One region of the Pseudomonas sp. GM102 genome, then DNA from elsewhere that is predicted to be linked to it. Evidence: predicted binding sites of a transcription regulator. Region 1 holds the regulator's gene; each other region holds the start of a gene.
The links. Region 1 encodes FliA, which starts transcription of late flagellar genes. Its sites were predicted from a motif close to CTAAAGTTTNNNNNNNNNNNGCCGNTAA; they were not measured.

Region 1 (4,210 bases):
TGACGGCGTTCAGCGAGTCCAGCAGCTGTTCAAATTCGTTATCCGTGATATCGCCCGATTCTTCAGCGGCAGGTTCTTCCACCACCTCAGCGACCGGTGCCGACTCATCGGCGGTTTGCGGCTCGGCCAGACGGGCCAACGCTGCAAGCAATTCTGGAGTGGCAGCCGTGATCGGGCTGCGTTCGCGGACTTCGCTGAACATGCTGTTCACCGCGTCCAGTGCTTCGAGAACCACGTCCATCAGTTCCGAGTCGACGCGTCGTTCACCCTTGCGCAGGATGTCGAACACGTTCTCGGCGATGTGACAGCACTCCACCAGCTCGTTGAGCTGGAGGAAGCCGGCGCCCCCTTTTACAGTGTGAAAACCGCGAAAAATTGCATTGAGCAAATCCGCATCATCCGGTCGACTTTCAAGCTCGACCAGCTGTTCGGACAGTTGCTCTAGAATCTCGCCGGCCTCAACCAGGAAATCCTGAAGGATCTCTTCATCGGCGCCGAAGCTCATTAAGGGGGTGCTCCTGAGGTCTAAAAACCTAAAAAACCTAAAATGCTAAAACTCTAAAATCCTAGGCTGGATAACAAATCGTCCACATCGTCCTGACCGGACACAACGTCTTCTCTTTTATCGGCATGAATCTGCGGACCTTCACCCTGAGAGAGATGTTTTTGCGGATCTTTTTCAGCCAGCATCGCATCACGGTCATGTTCGATACCCGCAAAGCGGTCGACCTGACTGGCCATGAGCACGAGCTTGAGCAGATTGCTTTCAACTTCGGTGACCAACTGGGTCACGCGCTTGATTACCTGACCGGTGAGGTCCTGGTAATCCTGGGCCAGCAGAATGTCGTTGAGGTTGCTCGACACGACGCGGTTATCTTCGCTGCTGCGTGTCAGGAAACCGTCGACGCGCCGGGCCAGATCGCGAAACTCTTCAGCCCCGACTTCGCGACGCATGAACCGTCCCCAATCCGTGCTTAGCGCCTGAGCTTCGTCGCTCAGGCTGTTGATCAGCGGCGTGGCGTTTTCCACCAGGTCCATGGTGCGGTTCGCCGCGGCCTCGGTCAGCTTGACCACATAACCCAGGCGCTCGGTGGCATCCGTGATCTGAGACACTTCCTCGGCTTGCGGCATGTGCGGGTCAATCTGGAAATTGACGATCGCGCTATGCAGCTCGCGGGTGAGCTTGCCTACTTCCTGGTACAGGCCGCGGTCACGGGTCTGATTGAGCTCATGGATCAATTGCACCGCATCGCCAAACCTGCCTTTTTCAAGGCTCTCGACCAGTTCGACCGCGTGTTTTTTCAGGGTCGATTCAAAATCGCCCATTGAAGATTCTTTATGCTCCATAGCTCCCCCGTGGCGCAGTCCATCAACCGATGCGTTCGAAAATCTTCTCGATTTTTTCTTTCAACGCCTGGGCCGTGAAGGGTTTGACCACATAGCCATTTACACCGGCCTGGGCCGCTTCGATGATTTGCTCGCGCTTGGCTTCAGCGGTCACCATCAGCACCGGAAGGTGCTTGAGCTTTTCATCAGCGCGCACGTGACGCAGCAGATCGATACCGGTCATGCCAGGCATGTTCCAGTCCGTTACCAGAAAGTCGATGCTCCCACTGTTGAGAACCGGAATGGCAGTGGTGCCATCGTCAGCCTCGACCGTGTTGGTGAACCCAAGATCACGCAACAGGTTTTTTATGATCCGCCGCATCGTTGAGAAGTCATCAACGATGAGGATTTTCATGTTCTTGTCCAATTCGACCTCCAAGCAGTCTTAAACGCGCCCAGCACCTGGACGCGCCATTTCAATCAATCCGGCAAAGCACTCAATGACTGTCTGGAGCACAACAGATCGAGACCGGCGCAGTTCAACACCACACCGGCTCCATTCGCAGTGTCCCCACACTGCCTTCAGCGCGCTCGCCACTCCCCCAAACGCCCCCGCAAACGGGCCGCGCACTGGCTGTGTAACTGGCTGACCCGCGATTCGCTGACCCCCAGGACCTCACCGATTTCCTTGAGATTCAACTCTTCGTCGTAGTACAGCGCCAACACCAGTCGCTCACGCTCCGGCAAATTGGCAATCGCGTCCGCCAGCGCCGCCTGGAAGCGTTCATCTTCCAGATCGCGTGACGGCTCGAGATGAGCACTGGCGCCATCCTCATGCAGCCCTTCGTGTTCGCCGTCCTGTAACAGATCGTCGAAACTGAATAACCGGCTGCCGAGGGTGTCGTTCAAAATCCCGTAATAATCGTCGAGACTCAATTGGAGTTCGGCCGCAACCTCATGATCTTTAGCGTCACGGCCGGTTTTAGCTTCAATCGAGCGAATCGCGTCGCTGACCATACGGGTATTGCGGTGAACCGAACGTGGAGCCCAGTCCCCCTTGCGCACTTCATCGAGCATCGCGCCGCGGATTCGAATGCCCGCGTACGTCTCGAAACTCGCGCCTTTGCTGGCGTCATATTTGGTTGATACTTCAAGCAGGCCGATCATCCCGGCCTGGATCAGGTCTTCGACCTGGACACTGGCCGGCAAACGCGCCAGCAAGTGGTAGGCAATGCGTTTGACCAGTGGCGCGTAACGCTCGATCAGCTCGTACTGCGCGTCACGTGCCGACTTCTTGTAGAGGTTGTAGCCACTGGCTGTCATAGGACGGGTCCTGCCGTTTGTTGCACGAGGCGCTCGACGAAAAACTCCAGGTGCCCGCGTGGGTTGGCCGGCAGTGGCCAGGTATCGACCTTCTGCGCAATGGCCTTGAACGCCAGGGCGCACTTGGAACGCGGAAAGGCTTCGTAGACGGCACGCTGTTTCTGCACGGCCTTGCGTACGCTTTCGTCGTAAGGCACCGCACCGACATATTGCAAGGCGACGTCAAGGAAACGATCCGTGACCTTGGTCAACTTGGCGAACAGGTTGCGGCCTTCCTGCGGGCTCTGCGCCATGTTGGCCAGGACGCGGAAACGGTTCATGCCGTAGTCGCGGTTCAGCAGTTTGATCAGCGCGTAGGCGTCGGTGATCGAGGTCGGCTCGTCGCACACCACCAGCAAGACTTCTTGCGCTGCGCGGACGAAACTGACCACCGAGTCACCAATGCCCGCAGCGGTGTCGATCACCAATACGTCGAGGTTGTCGCCGATGTCGCTGAAGGCCTGGATCAGGCCGGCATGCTGGGCCGGGCTCAGATGAACCATGCTCTGGGTGCCGGATGCGGCCGGGACGATGCGAATACCGCCGGGCCCTTGCAACAGCACATCGCGCAGCTCACAGCGGCCTTCGATCACGTCGGCCAGGGTACGTTTGGGTGTCAGCCCCAGCAGGACGTCAACGTTCGCCAGCCCCAGATCGGCATCCAGCAGCATGACGCGCCGGCCGAGCTCAGCTAGAGCCAGGGACAAGTTCACTGACACGTTAGTCTTCCCGACGCCACCTTTGCCGCCGGTCACCGCGATCACCTGTACGGGATGCATGCTGCCCATGTTATTTTCTTTACCTTGTCTTACTTAGACGGAGGCCACATTACTGGCTGCGCGTTCACCAACTGAACAATGCATGGCAGACCATCGATGTAGGTACAAAAACCGTTCATTAAATACCTCAGCCAACCCGCTTGGTCGGACTGTGGTAAAGGTCAGCGAACATATCAGCCATGGCTTCTTCGCTGGGTTCTTCCTGCATTTGCACGCTAACGGCACGGCTGACCAACTGATGACGGCGCGGCAGATGCAAATCATCCGGAATCCGCGGGCCATCGGTGAGGTAAGCCACCGGCAATTCATGACTGATGGCCAGGCTCAACACCTCGCCCAAGCTTGCCGTTTCATCCAGTTTAGTCAGGATGCAGCCAGCAAGGCCGCAACGTTTGTAACTGTGATAAGCGGCAGTTAGAACCTGTTTCTGGCTGGTGGTTGCCAAGACCAGATAATTTTTTGATTTGATGCCGCGTCCGGCCAGGCTTTCAAGCTGCATGCGCAGTGCCGGATCGCTGGCCTGCAGGCCGGCGGTATCGATCAGCACCACGCGTTTGCGCAGCAAAGGCTCCAGCGCCTGCACCAAGGATTGGCCCGGATCGACGTGGGTGACCGACACGTTGAGGATCCGGCCGAGGGTCTTGAGCTGTTCCTGAGCGCCGATGCGATAGCTGTCCATGCTGACCAGCGCGATGTTCTGCGCGCCGTACTTGAGCACGTAACGAGCCGCCAGCTTGGCCAGC
Region 2 (4,210 bases), on a different contig from region 1:
TGCCCGGCGTGCATGGAAGACACCGCATTCTCCGCGCCCTGCTTGAGGCTGCCGATCATCTGCTGAATCTCGTCGGTGGACGACTGAGTCCGCCGCGCCAATGTCCGTACTTCATCGGCCACCACTGCAAACCCGCGCCCCATGTCCCCGGCCCGCGCCGCTTCGATGGCCGCATTCAAAGCCAAAAGGTTGGTTTGCTCGGAAATCCCGCGAATCACCGCCAACACCTGATCGATGGACGCCACTTGATGGGCCAACTCGCCCACCGCACCGGCAGCAATACCAATCTCATCGGACATGCTTTCGATATGCCGAATCGACCCGCCCACTACTACCCGCGCCTGAAGTGCTTCATCCCGCGCGGTTTGCGAAGCAACGGCCGCGTTGCCAGCGTTCTGCGCGATCTCCTGCACGGTCAGGCCCATTTCGTGGACGGCGGTGGCGACCATGTCAGTCATTTCCTGCTGACGGCCCGAGCGTTCGGCCGTGTTGTCCACCACCCGCGCCACTTGGCCGACCGCCGAGCGCAAGCGCTCACTGGTGGCCAGGACTTCGCCGATCATGTCGCGCTGACTTTCCAGGAACCGATTGAAACCGCGAGCGAGGTCACCCAGTTCATCGGCGCGGCTGGAATCTAACCTGTGGGTCAAATCTCCACCACCGCTACCGATGGCTACCAGCGCCGCTGTTACCTGACGAATCGGTCGTACCAATCCACGGGCCAGCAACACCACCAGCAACAGGCACACCAGCGCCACCGCCAGGCCGATGCCGCTGCTCATCCACATCGCGCGACGGGCTTCAGCGTAGATCTGCGACTGCGGCACTTCGGCCACCAGGGTCCAGCCCAGATCACGCAGCGGCAGGCTCAGCGCCAGAAAATCTTCGCCGTCGCGGACAAAACTGCTGGTGGCGAACGCGGTGGAGGTAGAGAGCTGCCCCATGACCGCTTGCGCCGCCGGGGCGCCAATCTGTTCGACCAGCGTACGCTTGCCGCTGAACTGCGCCTCAGGGTGAACCTGGATCAAACCGTCGGAGCGCACGAGATAGACCTTGCCGCGCTCACCGAAGTTGAAATTGTGGATCAGCTCCGATAGCTCTTTCATGCTCAAACCAAGCCCGGCGACGCCCACGACTTTGCCGGCGTGTTCGACCTTGAGGTCGATGAACAGCGCCAACTCACCGGTGGCGGTGTCATTGTCGATATTGAGGGTGCGCGGCTGGTTGCTGTCGAGGAACGAATAGAACCAGGCGTCGTTGGGATTGGATCGGCTGAGCGTTCGATCCAGGCCTTTTTCAGTGAAGTAATGGTTTGAAGCGGCCCCGATAATCAGCGCGGTAAAGGCTTTGTGCTCGGCGCGGATGCCTTCCAGATACTTCACGAAGGTGTCGGTCTGGGCGCTGTTCTCGCCCCCGGTCAACCAGTCGCGCACCATGCTGTTACTGGCGATGTCTTTGGCGGCGGTGAGGGGTTGGACGAGGATTCGTTCAATGTCGTTGCGCATCGCCTCGATGCTCGACGGCAGCGCTTGTTCGACCAGATAGCGCTGGGCGAGGCGGTCGACCACGAGGGTATAAACGCCAACCACGATCAGAATACTGACCAGCAGGGCGGTGCCCATGCTCAGGATCAACTGCCATTGAATACTGCGTCGCCAGAACTGCATGGAGCACCCCCAAAGAATAAGAGGCTGAAACACTGCAACAGCCGTGCCGATTGTATACAACTAAATCGACAATTTATTCTTTGGTTGTGCGCAAAGCTGATCAGGCCTGATTGATGGTCTTGGCGATCACTTCAACCGTGGCGCTGACTTGCTCTTGGTAACGGTCGAGTTCTTGCTGGTGACGCTTTTGCATTTCGATCTGCTGCGAGCACAGATTCATCGCCGCCAGCACCAGCAAGCGGTCACCGATCAGCGTCGGGTATTTCTTTTTGGTCTCGGCCAGGGCGGCCTTCAACATTAATGCGGCGTCCAGCAGGGTCTGCTCTTCCCCGGCCGGCGCCTTGATCGAATAGTCCTCGCCCAGAATCGAGACGACTTTTACCCCTGCGGCGCCGTAACTCATGCGCTGACAGGGCCGGCGCTGACACGCTCAACCAAGGCCTGAATGCGTGCGGCGGTGGCGCCTTGTTTCTCTTCCTGTTCCATCAGGCTCAGTTGCAGGCTTTCGTTTTCATCCTTGACCTGGGCCAGTTCTGCACTCAGGGATTGATTGGTGCCGAGCAGGGTCTGATTTTGCTGCACCAGGTCGCTGACCAGTTGTTCCAATTGGCTGAGGGATGCTTCCAACATTTTGATTTTCCAGGCATTTTCAAAGGGCGCGTACGATAAAGAAAAGTCACCACTGACGCCAGGGTTATTCGGGCGCAAGGCCTTGATTTTGCTGGCGGGCGACCTTCCTCGCGATCTTTAAAGACTGTGTTTGGCGGCTCTGGTTCCTGCACTTCGTCGCCGCAACCCTTCTGCGACAAAAACGCGCAGCACCTCAAGACTTTAGTCGTATGACCGATAAGTCATGCATACAGCAGTCTCAGCCCCGCACGGATGCGCTTTTTTCGGTGAACACCATGTCTTTACGAAATATGAATATCGCACCGCGGGCGTTCCTCGGTTTTGCCTTGATTGGCGGCCTGATGCTGGTTCTGGGGGTGTTCGCGCTGAACCAGATGAGCAAGATTCGCGGCGCCAGCGAAAACATCATCCAGACCAATGTGCCGAGCATCAAGGCGCTTGATGAGTTCACCCAGCTCACTTTGCGTTTGCGGGTTCTGTCCTATCGGTTGCTGACCAATCGCGAGCCGGATGTGCAGCAGAAAACCATGGCTCTGTTCGAGCAACGCAATGAGCAAATCCGTACCGCCCAGACCGAGTACGAAAAATACATCAGCAGCCCTGAAGAACGCGCCAGCTACGATCAGTACGTTCAGTTGCTGACCCAATACCGTCAGCTCGAAGACCGTATGAAGGGCCTGTCACGCAATAATCAGATCGAAGAGTTGCGCACACTGCTCAACACCGATTTGCTGACCAACTCCGAAGCAGTCAACAACGTGCTCAATCGGCTGATGCAGATCAACAACGAGCAGGCGACGAAGATCAATCAGCAAGCCAGCGATCAGTATTCGTCGGCCTTCAACCTGGTGGTGACTCTGCTGGTCATCGCCACCGGCCTGACCCTGCTGTTCGCCTGGCTGCTGACCAACAGCATCACCAAGCCAATCGCCAATGCCCTGAGCGCCGCCGAAGAAATCGCCGAAGGCAACCTCACGCGCCCGATTACGGTCGACGGTGAAGACGAAGCCGGTCGCCTGCTGGCCGCCATGGCGAAGATGCAGGAAAAACTGCGTGACACCCTGCAACGGATTTCCGGTTCGGCCACGCAACTGGCGTCCGCCGCGGAAGAGCTCAACAGCGTCACCGACGAAAGCGCCCGTGGCCTGACCCAGCAGAACAACGAAATCGAACAGGCCGCCACCGCCGTCAATGAAATGACCAGCGCCGTGGAAGAAGTCGCCCGCAACGCCGTGAGCACCTCCGAAGCCTCGAAAAACGCCACCACTTCGGCTGGCGACGGTCGTGACCTGGTACAGGAAACCGTGAGTGCCATCGAGCGCATGAGCGCCGACGTACAGAGCACCGCCACCCTGATCGGTGATCTGGCCAACGAGTCTCGGGACATCGGCAAGGTGCTGGACGTGATTCGCGGCCTGGCCGACCAGACCAACCTGTTGGCGTTGAACGCCGCCATCGAAGCCGCCCGTGCCGGTGAAGCCGGTCGTGGTTTCGCAGTCGTTGCCGACGAAGTGCGTGCCCTGGCCCATCGCACCCAGCAGTCGACCAGCGAAATCGAACGCATGATCGGCAGCATCCAGAGCGGCACCGAACACGCCGTGGATTCGATGCGCAACAGCACCGAACGCGCCGAGTCGACCTTGAATATCGCACGCGGTGCAGGCATGTCGCTGGACACTATTAATAGCGCCATCGTCGAAATCAACGAACGCAACCTGGTGATCGCCAGCGCGGCCGAAGAGCAGGCACAGGTGGCCCGTGAAGTGGACCGCAATCTGGTGAACATTCGTGACCTGTCGGTGCAATCGGCCACAGGCGCCAACCAGACGAGCGCGGCCAGCAACGAGCTGTCGCGCCTGGCGCTGGACCTGAACAACATGGTTGGGCGGTTTAGCCTGTAACGGCTACACCAC
Region 3 (4,210 bases), on a different contig from region 1:
TGCATCAGGGCATTGGCCACGCCGACACCAATGATCGAGCCGATCAGGGTGTGCGACGAAGACGCCGGCAAACCCAACCACCAGGTGCCCAGGTTCCACAGGATCGCGGCGATCAACAGCGCGAAGATCATCGCGAAACCGGCGGAGGAACCGACTTGCAGAATCAGCTCTACGGGCAGCAGGGCGATGATGCCGAACGCCACCGCGCCGCTCGACAGCAACACCCCCAGGAAGTTGAAGAACCCGGACCAGGCCACGGCGAAATTCGGCGGCAGGGAGTTGGTGTAGATCACCGTCGCCACGGCGTTGGCGGTGTCGTGAAAGCCGTTGACGAACTCAAAGCCCAAGGCAATCAGCAGCGCGACACCCAACAGCAGAAACGGCGTCCAGGTGGTGACCACCGTGCCGAGTTCGCTCATGTCGTGCATCAGGCTGTAGGCGGTGAATAACAGCCCACTGCCCAGCACCGCAAAGAACATCACGATAGTGAGCAGGCCGGGTTTTTTATCGAGCTGCGGCTTGACGCTGCTGGCGGGAGCCTGGGCAGCGCTGGTGAAGGAAGGCGTAGCCATGCCGGATAATCCTGAGCAGAGAAGGAGTATCGGTCATGATCGTTGCTAAATATTACAGAGAGGCTGCGCTGGGTCAGTGTTTGGTTTTTTTGCGATGCCGAAGATCACACATCCCCGTAGGAGCGAGGCTTGCCCGCGAAGGCGATCTAACAGTCAAAATCATCGTTGAATGTGAAGACGCCTTCGCGGGCAAGCCTCGCTCCTACGTGGACGGGGATGGTGGGGATGGCAGTGATCAATAATCCTGCCGCTTGCGAAACGCCCAGCGCCCGGCAATCAGGGTAAACGTCGCGACCAGCGCCACTAGGATCCAGAACCCCTCTGGATCACCGGAAAGTGGCACGCCGCCGACGTTCATGCCGAAGAAGCCGGCGATGATGTTGATCGGCAGCGCCAGCACCGTGACCACGGTCAGGGTGAACAGCGTGCGGTTGCTCTGTTCGTTGAGGTTGGCGGCGATTTCTTCCTGCAACAGCTTGATCCGTTCACCGAGGGCCGTGAGGTCGTTGATGATCAGCGCAAACTCCTCGGTGGACTTGCGCAGCTCCTTGACGTCCTCCTTCTGCAACCATTGCGGCGGGCGATTGAGCAGACGCAGCAACGAGCCTGGCTCCAGCGCCAGCAAGCGTTGCAGGCGCACCAGCACGCGCCGATTGGCGCCCAGCTCAGCCCGGTTGGTCGACAGGCGTGAAGACAGCAACTCATCTTCGATCTGATCGACACTGAGGCTGGTCTTGCGCACGATCTGCGTCAGCACTTCACCCTGATCGCGCAACAAATGCACCAGCAGCTCCAGCGGCGAACGAAAGCATTCACCGGCCTTCACCGAAGAGCGCAGCTTGTCCACCGAGTGCAGCGGTTGCAGGCGTGCGCTGATGATCAGCCGGCTGCGGGCGCAGACCCACAGCGTCGAGACATCCGAGGAGACCATGCTGCTGAGGTTGAACACCACGTCGTTGACCACCGCCAGCAACGCCGAATCGACATGTTCGATACGCGTCGAGCGGGAGCCTTCGTGCAGCGCTTCGAAAAACTCATCGGGCAATGCCAGGTGACTTTTCATCCAGCGCTCGCAGGCGGCATGGGCCAGGTTCAGGTGCAGCCAGAGGAACTCATCACTGTCGTCCGGTTGTTGCAGGCAGTGCAGCGCCTTGGCCGAGTCGATCTCCCGGCCGCGCTCGCCGGGGCGAAAACTGAAACCGTAAAGCAGGCCGAACAGGTCGGAATCGCGATGGCGTTGGTCAATGCTGTGGTTCATGAGGTCTCGCTGTGAGGAGGCGCCTGTCGCAGGTTTCACAGGTTCACTTGAGCCCCATCATCGCAACGTATTTTGAAGGTTTTGTGACAGTTGAATGGCGCCGGAAATCCGCCTCTTGCCGGTGGTCGGAGAGCGCTCAAGAAAGGCTCTGGCACGCCGATGAGGCTGATGTTGATCTTCCGATTCTGGTGGTGAACCAGTGTCGCTGACAGGGATGTCCAGACATCTTGCATGCCACTTGGGCGTGCCTTTTCCCTGTCATGAGATATCACTCGATGTTTTTGCAAAAATCCCTGAGAGCGCAAATCCTCGCCCTGTTGAGCGGCAGCCTGTTGGCGATGTTGCTGATCGCTTTGGCTTGCTTTCACTTCCTGTCCAATGGCGTTCAGAACTACGCGAACCTGATTGAAGGTCCGTTGCACACCTCGCAATTGATCGATGAGGCCAACCTGCAATTCAAGGTGCAGGTTCAGGAGTGGAAAAACGTTCTGCTGCGTGGCAAGGAACCTGCGAACCTGGACAAATACTGGAAGCAGTTCGAGGACGGTCAGCGCGACGTGCAGGGCATCCTGAGTGAGCTGGCCGGGCAAAAGGGCATCGAGCCGCAACTCAAGACCCGCATCGAACGCCTGCGTGAAGAGCATCGTGCATTAGGCGCGGCCTATCAGAAGGGCCGTGATGCCTACGTGGCGGCCGGTGCCGACCCAACGGCTGGCGACAATGCGGTCAAAGGCGTGGACCGTGCCGCCAGTGAACAGATGAATGAGCTGGTCAGCGAACTGCGCAAGCAGAGCATCGAGCAGTCGAAGCTGATCAGTGCCAGCGCCGATCAGACGGTGTTGCTGGGGCTCGTGGTGATGCTGGTGTCGGGTCTGCTGATTGGCTTGTTGAGTCTATGGCTGGTCAACCGCAACCTGGTGGAGCCGATCCGCAAACTGATCGACTATGTGGCACAACTCAGCCAAGGGCGCTTCGCCGAGCGCGTGGCCAGCACCCGTCAGGATGAGTTGGGCAACCTGGCCAGGGCCGCCAACACATTGCGCGATTTCCTCGCCGAAACCTTCAGTCGTTTGCAGCGCAGTGCGACGGACCTGGACAGCGCCAGCGGCGAGCTGAACTCGATTGCCGGCCTCATGGCCAGCGGCACCAACGAGCAGTTCACCCGCACCGATCAGGTGGCCACGGCGATGAACGAAATGTCCGCCACCGCGCAAGAAGTAGCACGCCACGCAGCCGACGCGGCACGTGCGGCCGATGACGCCGACCAATCCGCTCAGCAGGGCGAAAAAGTCATGCAGGGCACCATTCACACCATCACCCAAATGCGCGGCGAAATCGCCAACACCGCCACGGTCATCCGTCGTCTGGAAGCTGACAGCGGGCGCATCGGTAAAGTGCTGGAAGTGATTCGCGGCATCGCCGAACAGACCAACCTGCTGGCGCTCAACGCCGCAATCGAAGCGGCCCGTGCCGGTGAAGCCGGACGTGGTTTTGCGGTGGTCGCCGATGAAGTGCGCAGCCTGGCCCAGCGCACGGCGGCGTCGATCATCGAGATCAACCAGATCATTCAAACCGTGCAAACCGGTGCGGTGGACGCGGCCCAGGCTATCGAAAGCGGTCAGTCGCGCAGCGAAGAAAGCGTTGAGCAAGTGACCCAGGCCGGCGCCATGCTCGAGCGCATCACCCATGCCGTGGAAGCCATTCGCGACATGAACCGCCAGATCGCCACCGCCGCCGAAGAACAGACGTCAGTGGCCGAAGACATTTCACGCAACCTCACCGAAATCACCAGCATCGCCAGTACCAACCTGGACAACGTGCAGCGCACCGAAGCGGCCAGCCACAATCTGCATGGCTTGTCGGGGCAATTGAATGAAGTGACGGCGCGGTTGAGCGCCTAGTGAAATGGGCTGTGTATCGGTTCGGTTACCGAATCGGTACACAGTCACTCTCAAGTTCGTGCCGCGCCCGTCGATGACGGATTTACCCAAACTCCACATTGGATAAATCCCATGGTCAGCATCAGCTCCATTTCGATCAATCAGACCCTGTCGACCTCTTCAAGCAAAGTCGCGATCAACGACAGCACCGAAGACACTTCAGTCGCAGCGACGGCTGAGGCGTCCAGCGATACCACCAAGGTTGCCGCTGGCGGTGCACCCGCATCGAGCGACAGCAGTTCCAGCAGCAGCGAATCCGATACGGTGAAACAACTGCGCAAGCAGCTCGCCGAGCTGCAAAAGCAATTGCAGGAACAACAGCAACAACTGCAAGCGGCCCAGGCCAAGCAAGACAGCGCCGAAGCCAAAGCAGCGAACGTTGCGGCGGCTCAGTCGCAGGTTGTGGCCACTTCAGCTTCGTTGCAGACGGTGACGGCGGC
Region 4 (4,210 bases), on a different contig from region 1:
GATAAACCCAGGCTGTTCACTTGTGGAGAGGGAGATCAGTGATGGATCAGTCGTTGTAGTCTTCCCAGCCGCCCATTTGTTTCCAGCGATTGACGATGCCGCAGAACAGGTCAGCCGTCTTCTCGGTGTCGTAGCGGGCCGAGTGGGCCTCGCGACCGTCGAAGTCGATATCGGCTGCCTGGCAGGCCTTGGCCAATACGGTTTGACCATAGGCCAGGCCGGCGAGGGTCGCCGTATCGAAACTGGAGAACGGGTGAAACGGGTTGCGTTTCATGTCCAGGCGCGCGACAGCGGCGTTGAGGAAGCCCAGGTCGAAGCTGCTGTTGTGCCCGACCAGAATCGCCCGTTTGCAACCGTTGGCCTTCAGAGCCTTGCGCACACCACGGAAGATATCGGTCAGGGCCGCTTCTTCACTCACCGCCATGCGGAGCGGGTGATCGAGCTTGATCCCGGTGAATTCCAGGGCTGCCGCTTCGATGTTCGCGCCTTCGAAAGGCTCGACCCGGAAGAAATAGGTGTGCTCAGGGTACACAAAGCCTTTTTCATCCATGCCGATCACGGTGGCGGCGATTTCCAGCAGGGCATCGGTGGCCGAGTTGAAGCCACCGGTTTCTACGTCGACAACGACCGGCAGGTAACCACGGAACCTGGCCGCCATTGGATGGCGGGAACCGCCTCCGCCGCCATTACCGTCCTGTTCGTCGTCGAAATGGTCTTCACTCACGCGTGTTCCTCCAGCAGGCGCCAGCGCAGTTTTTCACCGGCGCGCAGCGGGATTACAGTCAGCTCGCCAAACGGCAGGCTGGTTGGGGCGGTCCACTCATCGCGAACCAGGGTGATGCGATCGGTGTTCGCCGGCAGGCCGTAGAAACGCGGGCCATTGAGGCTGGCGAAGGCTTCGAGCTTGTCCAGCGCGTTGCGCTGTTCAAAGGCTTCGGCATACATCTCGATCGCGGCATAAGCGGTGTAGCAACCGGCACAACCGCAAGCCGCTTCTTTGGCGTGCTGGGCATGGGGCGCCGAGTCGGTGCCGAGGAAAAACTTGTCGCTGCCGCTGGTAGCGGCGTCGAGCAGGGCTTCCTGGTGGGTATTACGCTTGAGGATCGGCAGGCAGTAGAAGTGCGGCCGAATCCCGCCCACCAGCATGTGGTTGCGGTTGTACAGCAGGTGATGCGCGGTGATGGTTGCGCCGACATTGGCCGAAGCCTCGTTGACGAACTGCACGGCGTCAGCGGTGGTGATGTGTTCAAACACCACTTTGAGGGTCGGGAAACGCTCGACCACTCGACGCATGTGCTCGTCGATGAAGATTTTTTCGCGATCGAAAACATCGACATCGCCACGGGTGACTTCACCATGAACCAACAAGGGCATCCCGACGTCGGCCATGGCCTCGAGTGCAGGGAAAATCTTGTCGATGCTGGTGACGCCAGAATCCGAGTTGGTGGTCGCGCCGGCCGGGTACAGCTTGGCGGCGTAGACGAAACCGCTGGCCTTGGCCTCACGAATTTCTTCGGGTTGAGTGCGGTCGGTCAGGTACAGCACCATCAGCGGTTCGAAGCGGCTGCCGGCCGGACGCGCGGCGAGAATCCGCTGGCGATAGCCATTGGCTTCAGCCGCGTTGCGCACCGGCGGTACCAGGTTGGGCATGATAATGGCGCGACCAAAGGTGCGCGCGACATCCGCGACGGTATTGGTCAACACAGCACCATCGCGAAGATGAATATGCCAGTCGTCGGGACGCAGCAGGGTCAGGCGGTCGGACATGAGGGGATTCCAGGCGGGTCAAACTCAGGGGAATGCTACCGGAAAAGACTCTTGCAGGCACTCGCTATCAAGTTTTGCAGCAAGCTTCCGATATCCAACAGGTACGCCGTAAATATGTGTGTCGGTCTTTTTGTTGCAGAAGCCAGTGGAGCCTCCCGTGCGCCAGCGTTATTTAGCCTTGCTCAGTGTGTTTGCCAGCCTTCCCGCGATGGCGCTCACTTTCCAGACCCGTCTGGAGAGCATCGAGTGGACGGTCGAAGGTGACAAGTTCGAATGCCGCCTGACTCAACCCATCACCGATTTCGGTTCGGGGGAGTTCGTGCGCCGCGCTGGCGAGCAGGCGACATTTCGTCTGAAGGCCTACAACTCGATGATCGGTGGCGGTTCCGCGACCTTGCTGGCGGCCGCTGCGCCATGGCAGCCGGGGCGTGGCGACATCAACCTGGGCTCGGTGCGAATCGGCAGTGGCAACGTGCTGTTCAACAGCTCGCAAGTTCAGGCCGGGCGCCTGATCAGTGGGTTGATGGACGGTCGCAGCCCGGTCGTTCGACACTCCTCGGGTGACGGTCGGGTATCTGAAGTTCGCCTGCTGCCGGTCAAATTCAGCAAGGCCTACAGTGACTATCAGGGTTGCGTGGCCAAGTTGCTGCCGCAGAATTTTGAACAGGTGAAGCAATCCGAAGTCGGCTTTCCGGGGGAGGGCATCGATCTCGACGCCCAAGCCAAGGCCCATCTGCAGGTCATGCTGGAGTTCATGAAAGCCGATCCGACGGTCAACCACATTGAACTCGACGGCCATTCCGATAACAGCGGTAACCGCCTGACCAACCGCGAACTGTCGCGACGCAGGGCGCTGGCCGTGATGGATTTCTTCAAGGCCAATGGTATTCAGGAATCGCAGATCACCCTGCGTTTTCACGGTGAGCGCTATCCTCTGGCGCCGAACACCAATGCCGCCAATCGGGCGAAGAACCGCCGGGTTGCCGTACGTCTTGAACGGGTAGCGCCGACCGAGCAACCGGCGCCTCAAGCCACCGCTTCCGCGGGCAGCGCGAAGACCACCTGAACCTGCTGAAATCGTCGCTCGCTCGACATAATCTGTCGCTTCGTCGTCATAAGCTGTCGCGCCTCTGTAAATTATCCTGCATGAGCGGTAGACTTGACGGCTTTCCGTAGAACCCCGTGGAGTGATGGCATGGCGGACGTAAACAAGGTCGTTCTGGCGTATTCCGGCGGCCTGGACACTTCGGTGATCCTCAAGTGGCTGCAGGATACTTATAACTGTGAAGTAGTGACCTTCACCGCTGACCTGGGTCAGGGCGAAGAGGTCGAACCGGCCCGCGCCAAGGCACAGGCCATGGGCGTAAAAGAAATCTACATCGACGATCTGCGCGAAGAATTCGTGCGCGATTTCGTGTTCCCGATGTTCCGCGCCAACACCGTTTATGAAGGCGAGTACCTGCTGGGTACTTCCATCGCTCGTCCGTTGATCGCCAAGCGCTTGATCGAAATCGCCAACGAAACCGGCGCTGACGCCATTTCCCACGGCGCGACCGGCAAGGGCAACGACCAGGTTCGTTTCGAACTGGGCGCCTACGCCTTGAAGCCAGGCGTGAAAGTGATTGCTCCTTGGCGCGAATGGGACCTGCTCTCCCGTGAAAAGCTGATGGATTACGCTGAAAAGCACAACATCCCGATCGAGCGTCACGGCAAGAAAAAATCCCCGTATTCGATGGATGCCAACCTGCTGCACATCTCCTATGAAGGCGGCGTGCTGGAAGACACCTGGACCGAGCACGAAGAAGACATGTGGAAATGGACCGTCTCCCCGGAGAAGGCTCCTGATAAAGCGCAGTACCTGGAACTGACCTACCGCAACGGCGACATCGTCGCACTGGACGGCGTCGAAATGACCCCGGCCACCGTGCTGGCGACCTTGAACCGGATCGGTGGCGAACACGGTATCGGCCGTCTGGACATCGTCGAAAACCGCTACGTCGGCATGAAGTCCCGCGGATGCTACGAGACCCCGGGCGGCACCATCATGTTGCGCGCTCACCGTGCGATCGAATCGATCACTCTGGACCGCGAAGTGGCTCACCTCAAAGACGAGCTGATGCCTAAATACGCCAGCTTGATCTACACCGGTTACTGGTGGAGCCCTGAGCGTCTGATGCTGCAACAGATGATCGATGCTTCCCAGGCCCACGTGAACGGCGTAGTGCGCCTGAAGCTGTACAAGGGCAACGTGATCGTCACCGGCCGCAAGTCCGACGAGTCGTTGTTCGACGCCAACATTGCGACCTTCGAGGAAGATGGCGGCGCCTACAACCAGGCCGATGCGGCGGGCTTCATCAAGCTCAACGCCTTGCGCATGCGCATCGCGGCGAACAAAGGCCGGAAGCTTTTCTGAGACCTTTGAGTCGGTAATGGATGTGTGGCC

Region 2: a site for FliA is predicted at 2,490-2,517, ahead of PMI18_RS10070 (methyl-accepting chemotaxis protein). Genes of this name have one in related genera too.
Region 3: a site for FliA is predicted at 1,966-1,993, ahead of PMI18_RS19190 (methyl-accepting chemotaxis protein). Genes of this name have one in related genera too.
Region 4: a site for FliA is predicted at 1,834-1,861, ahead of PMI18_RS19950 (flagellar protein MotY). Genes of this name have one in related genera too.

What each region holds. Positions count from the first base shown of each region.
Region 1 is NZ_AKJB01000001.1:45,824-50,033, reverse strand. It holds gene PMI18_RS28940 (chemotaxis protein CheA) at 1-505, opposite strand, end outside; gene PMI18_RS28945 (protein phosphatase CheZ) at 559-1,347, opposite strand; gene PMI18_RS28950 (chemotaxis response regulator CheY) at 1,370-1,741, opposite strand; gene fliA (RNA polymerase sigma factor FliA) at 1,909-2,649, opposite strand; gene fleN (flagellar synthesis regulator FleN) at 2,646-3,476, opposite strand; gene flhF (flagellar biosynthesis protein FlhF) at 3,595-4,210, opposite strand, start outside.
Region 2 is NZ_AKJB01000073.1:22,943-27,152, reverse strand. It holds gene PMI18_RS31965 (methyl-accepting chemotaxis protein) at 1-449, opposite strand, end outside; partial or broken gene PMI18_RS31960 (HAMP domain-containing protein) at 585-1,622, opposite strand; gene PMI18_RS10060 (cell division protein ZapA) at 1,768-2,070, opposite strand; gene PMI18_RS10065 (hypothetical protein) at 2,067-2,297, opposite strand; gene PMI18_RS10070 (methyl-accepting chemotaxis protein) at 2,573-4,198, shown strand.
Region 3 is NZ_AKJB01000048.1:112,897-117,106, forward strand. It holds gene PMI18_RS19205 (inorganic phosphate transporter) at 1-572, opposite strand, end outside; gene PMI18_RS19195 (transporter) at 808-1,830, opposite strand; gene PMI18_RS19190 (methyl-accepting chemotaxis protein) at 2,106-3,731, shown strand; gene PMI18_RS19185 (hypothetical protein) at 3,843-4,210, shown strand, end outside.
Region 4 is NZ_AKJB01000047.1:71,800-76,009, reverse strand. It holds gene rnt (ribonuclease T) at 47-724, opposite strand; gene pyrC (dihydroorotase) at 721-1,767, opposite strand; gene PMI18_RS19950 (flagellar protein MotY) at 1,925-2,833, shown strand; gene PMI18_RS19955 (argininosuccinate synthase) at 2,963-4,180, shown strand.